Regions from separate parts of the Pseudoxanthomonas sp. G3 genome, predicted to be linked through region 3. Evidence: predicted binding sites of a transcription regulator. Region 3 holds the regulator's gene; each other region holds the start of a gene.
The links. The regulator HrcA, encoded in region 3, represses chaperone genes, less so after heat shock. The targets are predictions, from matches to a motif close to TTNGCACTCNNNNNNNNNGAGTGCNAA.
Positions count from the first base shown of each region.

Region 1 (4,282 bases), 1.6 Mb from region 3:
ACGATCACCGACGGCTCTTCGCCGGCGTTGGTGACGATCTCGCGCAGCGGGGCTTCCATCGCGCGCAGGGCGATCTGGATGCCGTGGTTCTGGTCTTCGTTGGCGCCCTTCAGGGTGCCGATGCTCTGCAGCGCGCGGATCAGCGCGACGCCACCGCCCGGGACCACGCCTTCTTCCACCGCCGCACGCGTGGCGTGCAGGGCGTCTTCGACGCGGGCCTTCTTTTCCTTCATTTCGATTTCGGTCGAGGCACCGACCTTGATCACGGCCACACCGCCGGCCAGCTTGGCCACGCGTTCCTGCAGCTTCTCGCGGTCGTAGTCCGAAGAGGTCTCTTCGATCTGCGCCTTGATCTGCTTGATGCGCGACTGGATGCGCTCGGCATCGCCGGCGCCGTCGATGATGGTGGTGTTCTCCTTCGAGACCACGACCTTCTTCGCACGGCCCAGGTCGTTGATGGTGGCCTTCTCCAGTTGCAGGCCGACTTCCTCGGAGATCACCGTGCCGTTGGTCAGCGTGGCGATGTCTTCCAGGATGGCCTTGCGGCGGTCACCGAAGCCCGGCGCCTTGACGGCGGCGACCTTGACGATGCCGCGGATGGTGTTGACCACCAGTGTGGCGAGGGCTTCGCCTTCCACTTCCTCGGCCACGATCAGCAGCGGCTTGCCGGCCTTGGCGACGCCTTCCAGCACCGGCAGCAATTCGCGGACGTTGGAGACCTTCTTGTCGTGGATCAGGATGAAGGGGTCGTCGAATTCGACCTGCTGCGACTGCTGGTTGTTGATGAAGTACGGCGACAGGTAGCCGCGGTCGAACTGCATGCCCTCGACGACGTCGAGTTCGTTCTCCAGGCCCGAGCCTTCTTCAACGGTGATCACGCCTTCCTTGCCGACCTTCTTCATGGCCTCGGCGATGATGTCGCCGATGTTGCTGTCGGAGTTGGCCGAGATCGTGCCGACCTGGGCGATCGCCTTGTCGTCGGCGGTGGGCTTGGACAGCTTCTTCAGCTCTTCGACGGCGGCCTTCACGGCCTGGTCGATGCCGCGCTTGAGGTCCATCGGGTTCATGCCGGCGGCGACGGCCTTGGAGCCTTCGCGGATGAACGCCTGCGCCAGCACGGTGGCGGTGGTGGTGCCGTCACCGGCGTTGTCGGAGGTCTTGGACGCGACTTCCTTGACCATCTGCGCGCCCATGTTCTCGAACTTGTCGGCCAGTTCGATTTCCTTGGCGACGGACACGCCGTCCTTGGTGATGGTCGGGGCGCCGAAGCTCTTCTCGAGCACGACGTTGCGGCCCTTCGGGCCGAGGGTTGCCTTGACGGCATTGGCGAGGATGTTCACGCCGCGCACCATGCGCGTACGGGCGTCTTCACCGAAACGGATATCTTTGGCAGCCATTGTAAAAACTCCGGGATTCGAGATTGGAGATGCGGGATTCGAGGGAAAGCGGGACTTCGGGAGAGATCGGGCGCGTGCAGCGATGTCGCTGTTGCGAATCCCGAATCTCGTATGCCGAATCCCGCCTCGGCGTCAGCCGAGGATCGCGAGAACGTCGTCTTCCTTGATGATCTTGTACTCGACGCCGTCCTGCTTGTAGGCCGAACCCGAGTACTGGCCGTAGATCACCTTGTCGCCGACCTTGACCTTCGGGGCGCGCACGCCACCGGTGGCCTCGACGAACTTGCCTTCGCCGACGGCGATGACTTCACCCTTGGTGGGCTTTTCCTTGGCGGCGTCGGGGATGATGATGCCGCCGAGCGAGGTCTCTTCGGCTTCGATCGGCTTGACCACCACGCGGTCGTACAGCGGCTTGATGTTGCTCATGTCAATCCTCTTAAGTGATTGATTGGACTAGGAAAGGGGCGGCGATGTTAGCAGTCTCCTGCAGAGAGTGCCAACGTCGCGGACGCAAAAACCCGGCAAGGCCGGATGCCGTCCGATGTTGGGTGGGCACCCGCGCCTTTCAAGGGCCGGGGCGAAAAAATTTTCAGCCCGGCCGGAACGGACGGGTCTGCGATAATCGCCCGCCCATGCCTGTCTTCCTGATCCTGTCGACCTGCCCGGACGCCGACACCGCCCAGCGGCTGTCGCGGATCCTGGTGGAGGAACGCCTGGCCGCCTGCGTCAGCCTGTTGCCGGGCGTGACCTCGACCTACCGCTGGCAGGGCCAGGTGGAGCAGGCCACCGAGGTCCAGTTGCTGGCCAAGACCTCCGCCGACCGGCGCGAAGCCCTGATGGCCCGGCTCGCCGAGCTGCATCCGTATGAACTGCCGGAGATCCTGGCGGTCGAAACCGCCGGCCTGCCCGCCTACCTGGACTGGGTCGTCGTGGAAACCCGGGCCGAGGCCCGCCCCGAGTGAGCCGATGATCCCGATCCGTACCCTGTTCGCCCGTCTGCTGCTGCCCCTGGGCGTGCTGGTGGCGCCCGCCGCCTCCGCCGCGATCACCCAGGACGATCTGCTGCCGGTGGACGACGCCTTCGTGCTGACGGCCAGCGCGCCGACGCGCGACCGCATCGAGGTGCGCTGGAAGATCACCGAGGGTTATTACCTGTACCGGCACCGGACCGGCGTGGAGGCCGATCCGGGCTTCGCGGCGCAGCCGCTGCAGCTGCCGAAGGGCAAGGCCTATCGCGACGAGTTCTTCGGTGATGTGGAGACCTATCGCGGCGAACTGGTCGCCACCTTGCCCGGCCGTCCGGCGCCGGGCACCGACAGCGTCAGCCTGAAGATCAAATACCAGGGCTGCGCGGATGCCGGCATCTGCTACCCACCGCAGACGCGCACGCTGAAAGTTTCGCTGCCTCCCGCCGCGGACGAAGCCTTCGTCCCGCTGGGCGCGGGGGCGACCCGGGGCGGCCTGCTGGGGCAGAAGGCGCAGCCCGGCGTCGACGCGTTGCCGCTGCCGGAAGAACAGGCGTTCGCGTTCGAGGCAATCGCGTTCAACGGCAACGAACTGCTGCTGCGCTTCACCCCGGCGCGCGGCTACTACGTCTACCGCGACCGCACCTCGATGGCATTGGAAGGCGCGCAGGGCGTATCGCTGCAGGCGCCGCGCTGGCCGAAAGGCAAGGCGCACCGCGACGAGCATTTCGGCGACGTCACCGTCTACTTCGATCAGGCCGAAGTGCCGGTGCCGCTGAAACGCGACACCGCCCAGGCCGTGACGGCGACGTTGCGGGTGACCTTCCAGGGCTGCCAGACCGACGGCATCTGCTACCCGCCGATGACGCGCCGGGTGAAGCTCGCGATCCCCGCCGGTACGGTGACGCCGACGGATGCGCCGGTGACGGAAGCGCCCGCCACGGTGGCGCCGGTGGCCACGCCGGCCGAGGTTCCAACGACGGCGCCCACGTCGCCCGTGCGCGGCGACGGTGCGACCACCGACATCGCGCGCACGCAGCCGCCGAAGAACGTACTTGCACGCAGCAGTGCGTACGGCTACGGCTCCATGTCGCTGCTGACGGCGTTCGCCTTCGCGCTGCTGGGTGGCCTGGTGCTCAACCTGATGCCGTGCGTGTTGCCGATCCTGTCGCTGAAAGCGCTGTCGCTGGCCGAGAGCGGCCGCGGTGGCAACGATGCTCGCCGGCGCGCACTCTGGTACACGGCTGGCGTGCTGGTCAGCTTCATCACGGTGGGCGCGATCGCGATCGCGCTGCGCTATGCGGGCCAGGCGCTGGGCTGGGGCTTCCAACTGCAGCAGCCGTGGGTGGTGGGCGTGCTCGCCTACGTCATGTTCGCCGTGGGCCTGAGCCTGTCGGGCGTGTTCAGCGTCGGCCATCGCCTTGCAGGTGCCGGCCACGGCCTTGCAACGCGCAGCGGCCCGGCCGGCGACTTCTTTACCGGCGTCCTCGCCGTCGTCGTCGCCAGTCCGTGCACCGCGCCGTTCATGGGCGTCGCGCTGGCCTACGCCTTCACCGCGCCGGGCGTGCAGGGCCTGCTGGTCTTCGCGATGCTCGGCCTGGGCCTGGCGCTGCCGTTCCTGCTGATCGGCTTCGTGCCGGCGCTGGCCAATCGCTTGCCACGCCCGGGCGCGTGGATGGACACGCTCAAACAGGTGCTCGCGTTCCCCATGTACCTCACCGCGGCGTGGCTGCTGTGGGTGTTGGGCAACCAGCGCGGCGTCGACGCGATCGGCCTCGCGCTCGCCGGCCTGGTTGTGTTGACGCTGGGCCTGTGGTGGTGGCAGCGCCTGCGCTTGCGCACGGCCCCGCTGCAGCGCGTGCTGGCCGTGCTGCTGGTGGCGGCGTCGGTGGTGCCGTTGGTGGTCGCGCATCGCCTGCC
Region 1 is NZ_CM172805.1:3,543,909-3,548,190, forward strand. Features, by position in the region: gene groL (chaperonin GroEL) at 1-1,397, opposite strand, end outside; gene AC23D6_RS17080 (co-chaperone GroES) at 1,530-1,823, opposite strand; gene cutA (divalent-cation tolerance protein CutA) at 2,030-2,359, shown strand; gene AC23D6_RS17090 (protein-disulfide reductase DsbD family protein) at 2,364-4,282, shown strand, end outside.
Region 1: AC23D6_RS17080 (co-chaperone GroES) is a predicted target of HrcA. The motif match lies at 1,871-1,897, and genes of this name have one in related genera.

Region 2 (4,282 bases), 1.5 Mb from region 3:
CGGCGCCCTTGCTGCCCTTCAGGTCGAAAATGTAGCGCTCGCCTTCGGCCGCCCATGACGCCTCGCGATCGAACGCCGCTTCGCGGATGTCGCCGATGTAGCGCCTCACCACCGGATGCACCTGCATGGCGGCGTTGGCCTGCAGGACGAAAATGCCGTCCTGCCGCGCGAAGGTTTCGGGAATCTCGGCCGCGTCGGCGGTTTCAGTTTCGGTGTCGTGATTGCCTTCGCCCGGGAATGGCGCTTCGCCTGCAAAGGGGAGCTCGCGACCATCGTCCAGCGTCAGCACGCCCTTGCCCATTCGCTCGGTGTCCGCATCGACGGTGATGAATGCCGCCTGCAGGCGACCGCGGCCCTTGTCGCCCGCGACCGCGAAGACGAATTCGTCCGCCCCTTCGGCTTCAGCGCTTGCGGCCAAGTCGAGTTCGAACGTCGACAACGTGCCGATATGCTGCTGCACCAACGGATAGCGCTGCGCGGCGACGCGCGCCTGGCGGGTGAAGATGTTGTCCTGCATGCCGCCGAACAAAGATTCCGTGTCCTCATCGGATTCGTCCGCGCTGCGCGGCTCACCCTCGAACGGCAGGCGGCGTCCGTCCTGCAGGGTCAGCACGCCCTTGCCCAGGCGTTCGGTCTCGGCGCTGACGGTGATGAAATCCGCTTCCAGCGTTCCGCGCCCCTTGCTGCCCGCAAGGTCGAACACGAACGTGTTCATGCCCAACGCCGCGCCGGTCGCCTCGGCGTCCAGCACGAAGGTCTCGATCTGGCCGATGTGCTGCTGCACCAGTGGATACCGCTGCGCGGCCTCGCGCGCCTGACGGGTGAAGATGTCCTTGCCTTCCTGAAGCATCGCCTCGTCGTCTTGGCCATGATCATGGCCGGCTTCCGCGGCCAAGACCTCGGCATTGCCCTCGATGGCATGCTCGGTCCCGTCGGCCATCACCAACATGCCGGGGCCGAGCACTTCTTCGGTAGGACTGACCGTGATGAAGCGGGCGGTGACGCGACCCTTGCCGCGGCTGCCTTCCACGTCGAACACCAGTACGTCGGGGCCAGGTTCGTCCATGCTTGCCGCTTCATCCAGCGTCACGCTGCGGATCGCCCCAAGATGCTTGGCCACGACCGGGTCCACCTGCATCGCTGCACGCGCCTGCGCGTCGTATTCCTCGCGGTCGATGCCGAAGGTGATGCGCCCCTGTGCGTCGGATGCCTTCGCCTCGTCTGCGCCACCCGCCGCGGCGTGTGCTGCCGCCATGGTAAGCGTGCCGACGATGAGCCACGCCATGCCCACGATCCAACGCTCCTGTCTCCCCCACCGCATGCCCTACTCCTGTTGGTATCGTCGTCCGGTCCGGACCGCGGCGTAGTGGATCACACTTTCAACGACGGACGCATCCGCGAAAACGGAAGAGGCCCCTTGCGGGGCCTCCGGGGTGCAGCGTGATGGTGGGCTGCCCGCGTCAGGCAGCGAACAACGCCTTCATTTTCTTCAGCGCATTGGCTTCCACCTGGCGCACGCGCTCGGCGGAAATGCCGTATTCGTCCGCGAGCTCCTGCAGCGTCACCTTGCTTTCGCTGTCCAGCCAGCGACGCTTGATGATGTCGCGCGAACGCTCGTCCAGGCCCGCCAAGCCTTCGCGCAGCAGTTCGAGTTGGTTGTCTTCGCTGTCCGCGCGCTCGTAGGCCTGCGACGGGTCCTCATCGTGCGCGACCAGGTAGCTGGCCGGCGACGGCGGCGCGTGGTCGTCGTCCTCGTCGGACGGGGCGTCAAAGCCGATATCGCGGCCCGACAGACGCGCTTCCATCTCGAGCACTTCGCGCTCGGACACATTGAGGTCCTTGGCGACCGCGCTGACTTCTTCCGCATTCATCCAGCCCAGGCGGGTCTTGGACTTGCGCAGGTTGAAGAACAACTTGCGTTGCGCCTTGGTCGTGGCGACCTTGACGATGCGCCAGTTCTTGAGGATGAACTCGTGCATCTCGGCACGAATCCAGTGCACGGCGAAGCTCACCAAGCGCACGCCCATGTCCGGGTCGAAGCGCTTCACCGCCTTCATCAGGCCGATGTTGCCTTCCTGGATCAGGTCGCCCAGCGGGAGGCCGTACCCGTTGTAGCCGCGCGCCACGTGCACGACGAAGCGCAGGTGCGAATGCACCAGCTCGCGCGCGGCATCGAGGTCTTCGTTCTCGCGGTAACGGTTGGCAAGCTCGCGCTCGTCTTCCACCGTCAGCACGGGAATCTGGTGCACGGCGCTGATGTAGGCGTCGAGCGAACCCAGGGCGCTGGGGATCGGGAGGTTGTTGGGGACCAGGGCGGTAGTGGGGGTCATCTGGCTCATGGGCAAGGATGTTAGCAGTCGGGGGGTTCGACTGCTAACCGCATGGGAAGTTCCCTTTGTCCCACTGATGCAAACAATCATCCGGCAGCAAAACGCCAAGAAAATTATATTTCGTTTCAATTATTTAGCGAAGACAAGGGGCGGCGCCGCAGACCAGGCACGCAGGCAGCGGGCATTCATTCAGCTTTGTCACCCATGGCGACGATCACCGCTGGACGGGCCGCCACCTGCCGGGCCAGGACGCCCGCGGCGAGCGCATCGCCGTCTAGTTGCGCCGGATGGAAGCCGGGTCGCAGGTAGTTCCAAAGATGCTTCAGTGTGCGACTCCCCATTCTGTGGCCGGCACCGAAGTGCGCGACCGCCTGACGGAGGGTGTCCCGACGCCACAGCAGTCGATCCTGGGCCAGCAGCGCGACGGCCAGCCCCGTCATCAGCAGGTAGAACAGCACCGTCGTCGTCAGTGCCCCCGCCAAGCGGACGACGTAGCGCGGGGCGACCGCCTGCAGCAGATCGAATGCCACCGCGCGATGTTCGATCTCTTCCGCGAAGTGCCACTCCATCAGATCGCGCACCCGCGGATCGGCATCCGCGAGGATGGCTTGAGACAGGAATTCGTAACCCAGATAAGCATTGATATGTTCGACGCAGCTGACGAGCGATGCGCGCAACCACACAGGGCCCCAGCGATCCATCGTCCTGAAGATCGCGCGATCGACGACACGCTCGAAGCCACGGTACGCGTAACCTTGGGCATCAAGGTTGTCCCAGTAACGCTTGTGCGCCACCCCATGCTGCGCTTCCTGGCGGATGAAGGCCTGGCATCGTGCACGCAGCACCGGATCCGTGATCCGCGACTGGCAGGCGTTCAACGTCCGGATGTAGAAAGCCTCGTTCGCGGGCACAAGCACGGTATACGCATTCAGCAGCGAAGAAACGACCTCGTTGCCTGGCAACCAGTGTTGGGGGATGTCACCTGGCAGCGCCTCTACGAAGCGACGGGGCGTGATCGATTCGTCCATGAGTCCAACTCCCGGTCAAACGACAGGCACCACCTCTTTACGTCCGCGATCACATAGCCGCGGTGCCGGGCGTCGGCACGACGCGCGGATGCAGACGTGCGGTCAGTCAGCCGCGCTCGGTGCTGCGACCGCCCGGGCATCACGCAGCACTCTCAACAGGTTGCCACCCCAGATCTTGCGGATGTCGTCTTCGCTGTAACCCGCAGCGAGCAGGCGCTGGGTGATCAGCGGCAGCGCACTGACATCTTCCATCCCGACGACACCGCCACCCCCATCCCAGTCCGCCCCGATGCCGACGTGATCCACGCCCGCGATCTTGATGATGTGGAGCAGATGCGCCATATAGTCCTCGAACGTTGCTCGCTTTACGGGATAGCGCGCCTCGATGGCTCTTCTCTCGCGCAGATAGGAGGGCGCGGCGTCCACGGAAAGCCGGCTTTCCGGCCCGAATTTCTCTGAGAGCGCCTTTAACGCCGCTTCGCGCTCGGGGCGCTTGGGTATATCGGTGAGGTAGCCGCCAAACGCATTCACGTGGATCACTCCACCTTTCTCGGCCAGGCGCCGGATGCGCGCGTCGTCGATATTGCGCGGATGGTCGAACACCGCGTCGGCGCTCGTATGCGACAGGACGATCGGCGCGCGTGAGAGCGCGAGAAGCTGATCGAACACGGCATCGCTCGCGTGGGAGGCGTCCAGCACAATGCCCAACCGGTTCGCCTCGGCGACCAGCGCCTTGCCGGCCGGACTCAGGCCACCCCATTCGGCGCCCTTCGCGTCGGTGGACGAATCGCCGAAGTCGTTGTTCAACACATGGGTGATACCCAACATGCGCAGACCCAGCGTGTGGTACGCGACGAGCAGGCTGGGATCGGCTGCGAGGGGCGCAGCGTTCTCCATGCTGATGAACGACACGCGCTTGCCCGC
Region 2 is NZ_CM172805.1:368,385-372,666, reverse strand. Features, by position in the region: gene AC23D6_RS01725 (hypothetical protein) at 1-1,285, opposite strand, end outside; gene rpoH (RNA polymerase sigma factor RpoH) at 1,461-2,339, opposite strand; gene AC23D6_RS01715 (metal-dependent hydrolase) at 2,516-3,358, opposite strand; gene AC23D6_RS01710 (dipeptidase) at 3,461-4,282, opposite strand, start outside.
Region 2: rpoH (RNA polymerase sigma factor RpoH) is a predicted target of HrcA. The motif match lies at 2,351-2,377, and genes of this name have one in related genera.

Region 3 (4,282 bases):
TCACCAGGTCCTCGACCAGCGCTTCCAGCTTGGCGCGGGTGAGCTTGATGTTGAGGTGCTTCGGGCCCGAGGCGTCGGCGGTGACGTACGGCAGGTTCACTTCGGTCTGCTGCGAGCTGGAGAGCTCGATCTTCGCGCGCTCGGCCGCGTCCTTCAGGCGCTGCAGCGCCAGCGGGTCCTTGCGCAGGTCGATGCCCTGGTCCTTCTGGAACTCCTCGACGAGGTAGTCGATGACGCGCTTGTCGAAGTCCTCGCCACCCAGGAAGGTGTCGCCGTTGGTCGCCAGCACTTCGAACTGCTTCTCGCCGTCGACGTTGGCGATCTCGATGATCGACACGTCGAACGTACCGCCGCCCAGGTCATAGACGACGATCTTGCGGTCCGCCCCGCCCTCGCCCTTGTCCAGGCCATAGGCCAGCGCGGCCGCGGTGGGCTCGTTGATGATGCGCTTGACGTCCAGGCCGGCGATCTTGCCGGCGTCCTTGGTGGCCTGGCGCTGGCTGTCGTTGAAGTAGGCCGGCACGGTGATGACGGCTTCGGTGACGGTCTCGCCCAGGAAGGCTTCGGCCGTCTTCTTCATCTTCTCCAGCACGCGCGCGGAGATTTCCTGCGGCGCCATCTTCTTGCCGTCGCTGGTCTGCACCCAGGCGTCGCCGTTGTCGTGGGCGACGATGCCGTAGGGCACCAGGTCCAGGTCCTTCTTCACTTCAGCGTCGGTGAACTTGCGGCCGATCAGGCGCTTCACCGCGTAGAAGGTGTTCTTCGGATTGGTCACGGCCTGGCGCTTGGCCGAGGCGCCAACCAGTACTTCGCCGTCCTTGGTGTAGGCGACGATGGACGGCGTGGTGCGGTCGCCTTCCGAGTTTTCGATGACGCGGGCCTTGCCGCCGTCCATGATCGCCACGCACGAGTTCGTCGTGCCCAGGTCGATGCCGATGATCTTGCCCATGATGGATCTCGCTCCCTAGCAAATGCTGATGTTGGTCCCGGCGATCGGCCGGATGGATGGTCCCGATATAGGGGTGCGATGGCGCCGTTCAAGCGCCACCGCGCAGGCGTTCAGTCGTGCTTGGCCACGACCACGAGGGCCGGGCGCAGCAGGCGGCCGTTGAGCACATAGCCCTTCTGGAACACCTGCACCACACTGCCGGGCGCCGCGCCGGGCGCGTCGGTCTGGCTGATGGCCTGGTGGTGTTCGGGGTTGAACGCTTCGCCGGTGGGGTCCAGCAGGGTCAGGCCGTTGTCGCCGGCCACCTTCAGCAACTGCTTGAAGGTCAGTTCCAGCCCGTCCTTGAGCGGGCTGGGTTCGGTCCCCGCGGCCGCGAGGCCGGCATCCAGGCTGTCGAATACAGGCAGCAGGTCGCCCAGCAGGCGCTCGTTGGCGAACTTGCGGGCCTGCTCGATGTCGCGCGCCACGCGCTTGCGCTGGTTCTCCAGGTCGGCACGCTCCAGCAGCGTGGTCGCGCGCAACTGGTCCAGCTCGTTGCGCAGGGTTTCCAGCTCGGCCAGCAGGGCGGCGTCGGTATCTGGGGATTCGGGCGCGTGGCCCGGCGTGGCGTCGTGTTCGTGCGGTTCGTTCATCTCGGTTCCCTGGCGGCGGGTCCAGCCGCCCAACCGGGAACCTATGGGGCCGGCGTTTCAGGATTCAAGGCGGCGCCCAGGACATCGGCGGCCGCCTGCACCACCGGAATCACCCGGTCGTAGGCCATCCGCGTAGGTCCGATCACCCCCAGTACGCCCAGTACCTGTCCCCCCGCCATATACGGCGCGGTCACCACCGACACGCCGTCGTGGGGGGCGAGGCCGGTATCCTCGCCGATGAAGATGCGCACGCCCGGCGCGCGGATCGTACGCTCCAGCAATTGCAGGATTTCGCGCTTGCGGGCAAACGCTTCGAACAGGTCGCGCAACCGCTCCAGGTCGGACAGTTCCTGCACCCCCATCAGGCGGGTCTGCCCAGCCAGCACCACGTCGTCGTTCGGCGGCGTGAGCGCCTGCTCGGCCAACTCGATGGACTCGGCCAGCAGCCCCTCCATCTCGGTCTGGGCGGTGCGTAGGTCGCGCAGGAGGGTCGCGCGGATGTCCGCCAACGACCGGCCGGCGAAATGGGCATTCAAGTAGTTGGACACCCGCTCCAGTTCGGAGCGCTCGTACGGACGCCGGGTTTCGATGACCCGGTTCTGGACGTCGTTGTCAGCGAACACCAGGATTGCCATCACCCGCTTGCCGTCCAGCGGGACGAAGTCGATGTAGCGGAAGGCGAATTGCTCGCGCCGGGGCACGCTGACTACGCCGACGAAATGGGTCATCGCCGACAGCAGTTCCGACGCGTTGCCCAGCAGGGCCTGGGTGCCCGCACCGCTGGGCAACTCCGAACGCAGCCTTGCGACCTCGCCTTCGCCCAGCGACTTCACCTGCACCAGGCTGTCGACGAACACCCGGTACCCCTGCGCCGTCGGAATCCGCCCGGCCGAGGTATGGGGCGAACTGAGCAGGCCGACTTCCTCCAGCTCGGCCAGGATGTTGCGGATGGTGGCCGGGCTGACCTCCAGCCCCGCATGCCGGGCCAGGGTCTGGGAACCCACCGGTTCGCCATCGCGGATGTAGCGCGATATCAGCGTGCGCAGCAGGTGGCGGGCCCGGGGATCCAGCGGCGGCGACGGCGACGGCGAAGACATGACGCATAGATAGCGCCAACGCCGCGGCGCCTGCAAGGGTCCGGCGCTGAACCGTCTCGACACGTGCGACGCGGGGCGGCGAGCATCGCGCGCCTTCGAACCGACATCGCCCGGCCCTACACTATCGCCATGCTGACCCATCTTGCGATCAAGGATTTTGCCGTCGTCCGCTCCGCCGAACTGGAGTTCGGCGAGGGCATGACCGTCATTTCGGGCGAAACCGGTGCAGGCAAGTCGCTGCTGGTGGATGCGCTGGGCTTCCTGTCCGGCCTGCGCGCCGACAGCGGCGTGGTCCGCCACGGCGCCGAACGCGCCGAGTTGTCCGCCGAATTCCAGCCGTCCCCCGGCTCGCCCGCGCTGGCTTGGCTGGCCGAGCACGAACTGGACGACGACGGCCAGTGCCAGCTGCGCCGGGTCATCCGCGCTGACGGAGGCTCGCGCGCGTGGATCAACGGCCGCAGCGTGACCCTCTCGCAGCTGGGCGACCTGGCCGGCCGGCTGGTCGAGATCCATGGCCAGCACGAGCACCAGGCCCTGCTTGCCCGTCACAGCCAGTTGGAACTGCTGGATGCCTACGCAGGCAACCAGGCCGAAGCCCGCGCCGTGCGTGACGCCGCGCGCCAGTGGAGTGCCCTGCTCGGCGAACGCGACCAGCTCTCCGGCCAAGGCGACGTGTCCGACCGGATCAATTACCTGGAGCATCAGCTGGCAGAACTGCAGCGCGAGGACCTCGCGCCCGCCGCCCTCGAGGCGTTGGTCGCAGGCCATCGCCGGCAGGCGCACGCGGCCAGCCTGATCGCCGCCTGCGATGCGGCGCTGGTGAGCCTGTCGGGCGAGGAGGCGCCTTCCCTGAGCCGGCAACTGCAGCATACCCGGGCCGATCTCGCCCGCCAGATCGAGCACGAACCGCGCCTCAGGGACGTGGACGGCATGCTGGAAGGTGCCGCCATCCAGATCGAGGAAGCCTTGGGGTTGCTCGGCCAGGTCCGCGACGACCTGGAGGCCGATCCGGGCCAGTTCGAGGAACTCGAACGCCGCCTGGCACGCGTCCACGACCTCGCCCGCAAGCACCGCGTACCACTGGACGGCCTGCAGGACCAGCATGATCGGCTCGCCGCAGAACTCGACTCGCTGCGCGGCGCGGGCGAACGCCTGCTCAAGCTCAACGACGAGATCGAGGCCGCGCGCCAGCGCTGGCGTGATGCGGCCGATGCGTTGAGCCGCACGCGCCAGCGGGCCGCCAGGTCGTTGGGCGAGACCACCACCGCGCTGATCGCCGAACTGGGCATGGGCGGCGGCCGTTTCGAAGTGGCGCTCGAGGCGCACGAGGCCGAGCGCCCCGACCCGTCAGGCGCCGAGCGCACGGAATTCCTGGTCTCGGCGAACGCTGGCCAGCCCCCGCGGCCGCTGCGCAAGGTCGCCTCGGGCGGCGAGCTCGCCCGCATCTCGCTCGCTATCGAAGTGGCTGCGCTGGGATTGGATGCCGTGCCCACGATGGTCTTCGATGAAGTCGACACCGGCATCGGCGGCGCCGTCGCGGAGATCGTCGGCCAGAAACTCCGGGCCCTCGGCGCCCAGCGGCAGGTGCTGTGCGTCACCCACCT
Region 3 is NZ_CM172805.1:1,903,825-1,908,106, reverse strand. Features, by position in the region: gene dnaK (molecular chaperone DnaK) at 1-949, opposite strand, end outside; gene grpE (nucleotide exchange factor GrpE) at 1,060-1,581, opposite strand; gene hrcA (heat-inducible transcriptional repressor HrcA) at 1,623-2,678, opposite strand; gene recN (DNA repair protein RecN) at 2,808-4,282, shown strand, end outside.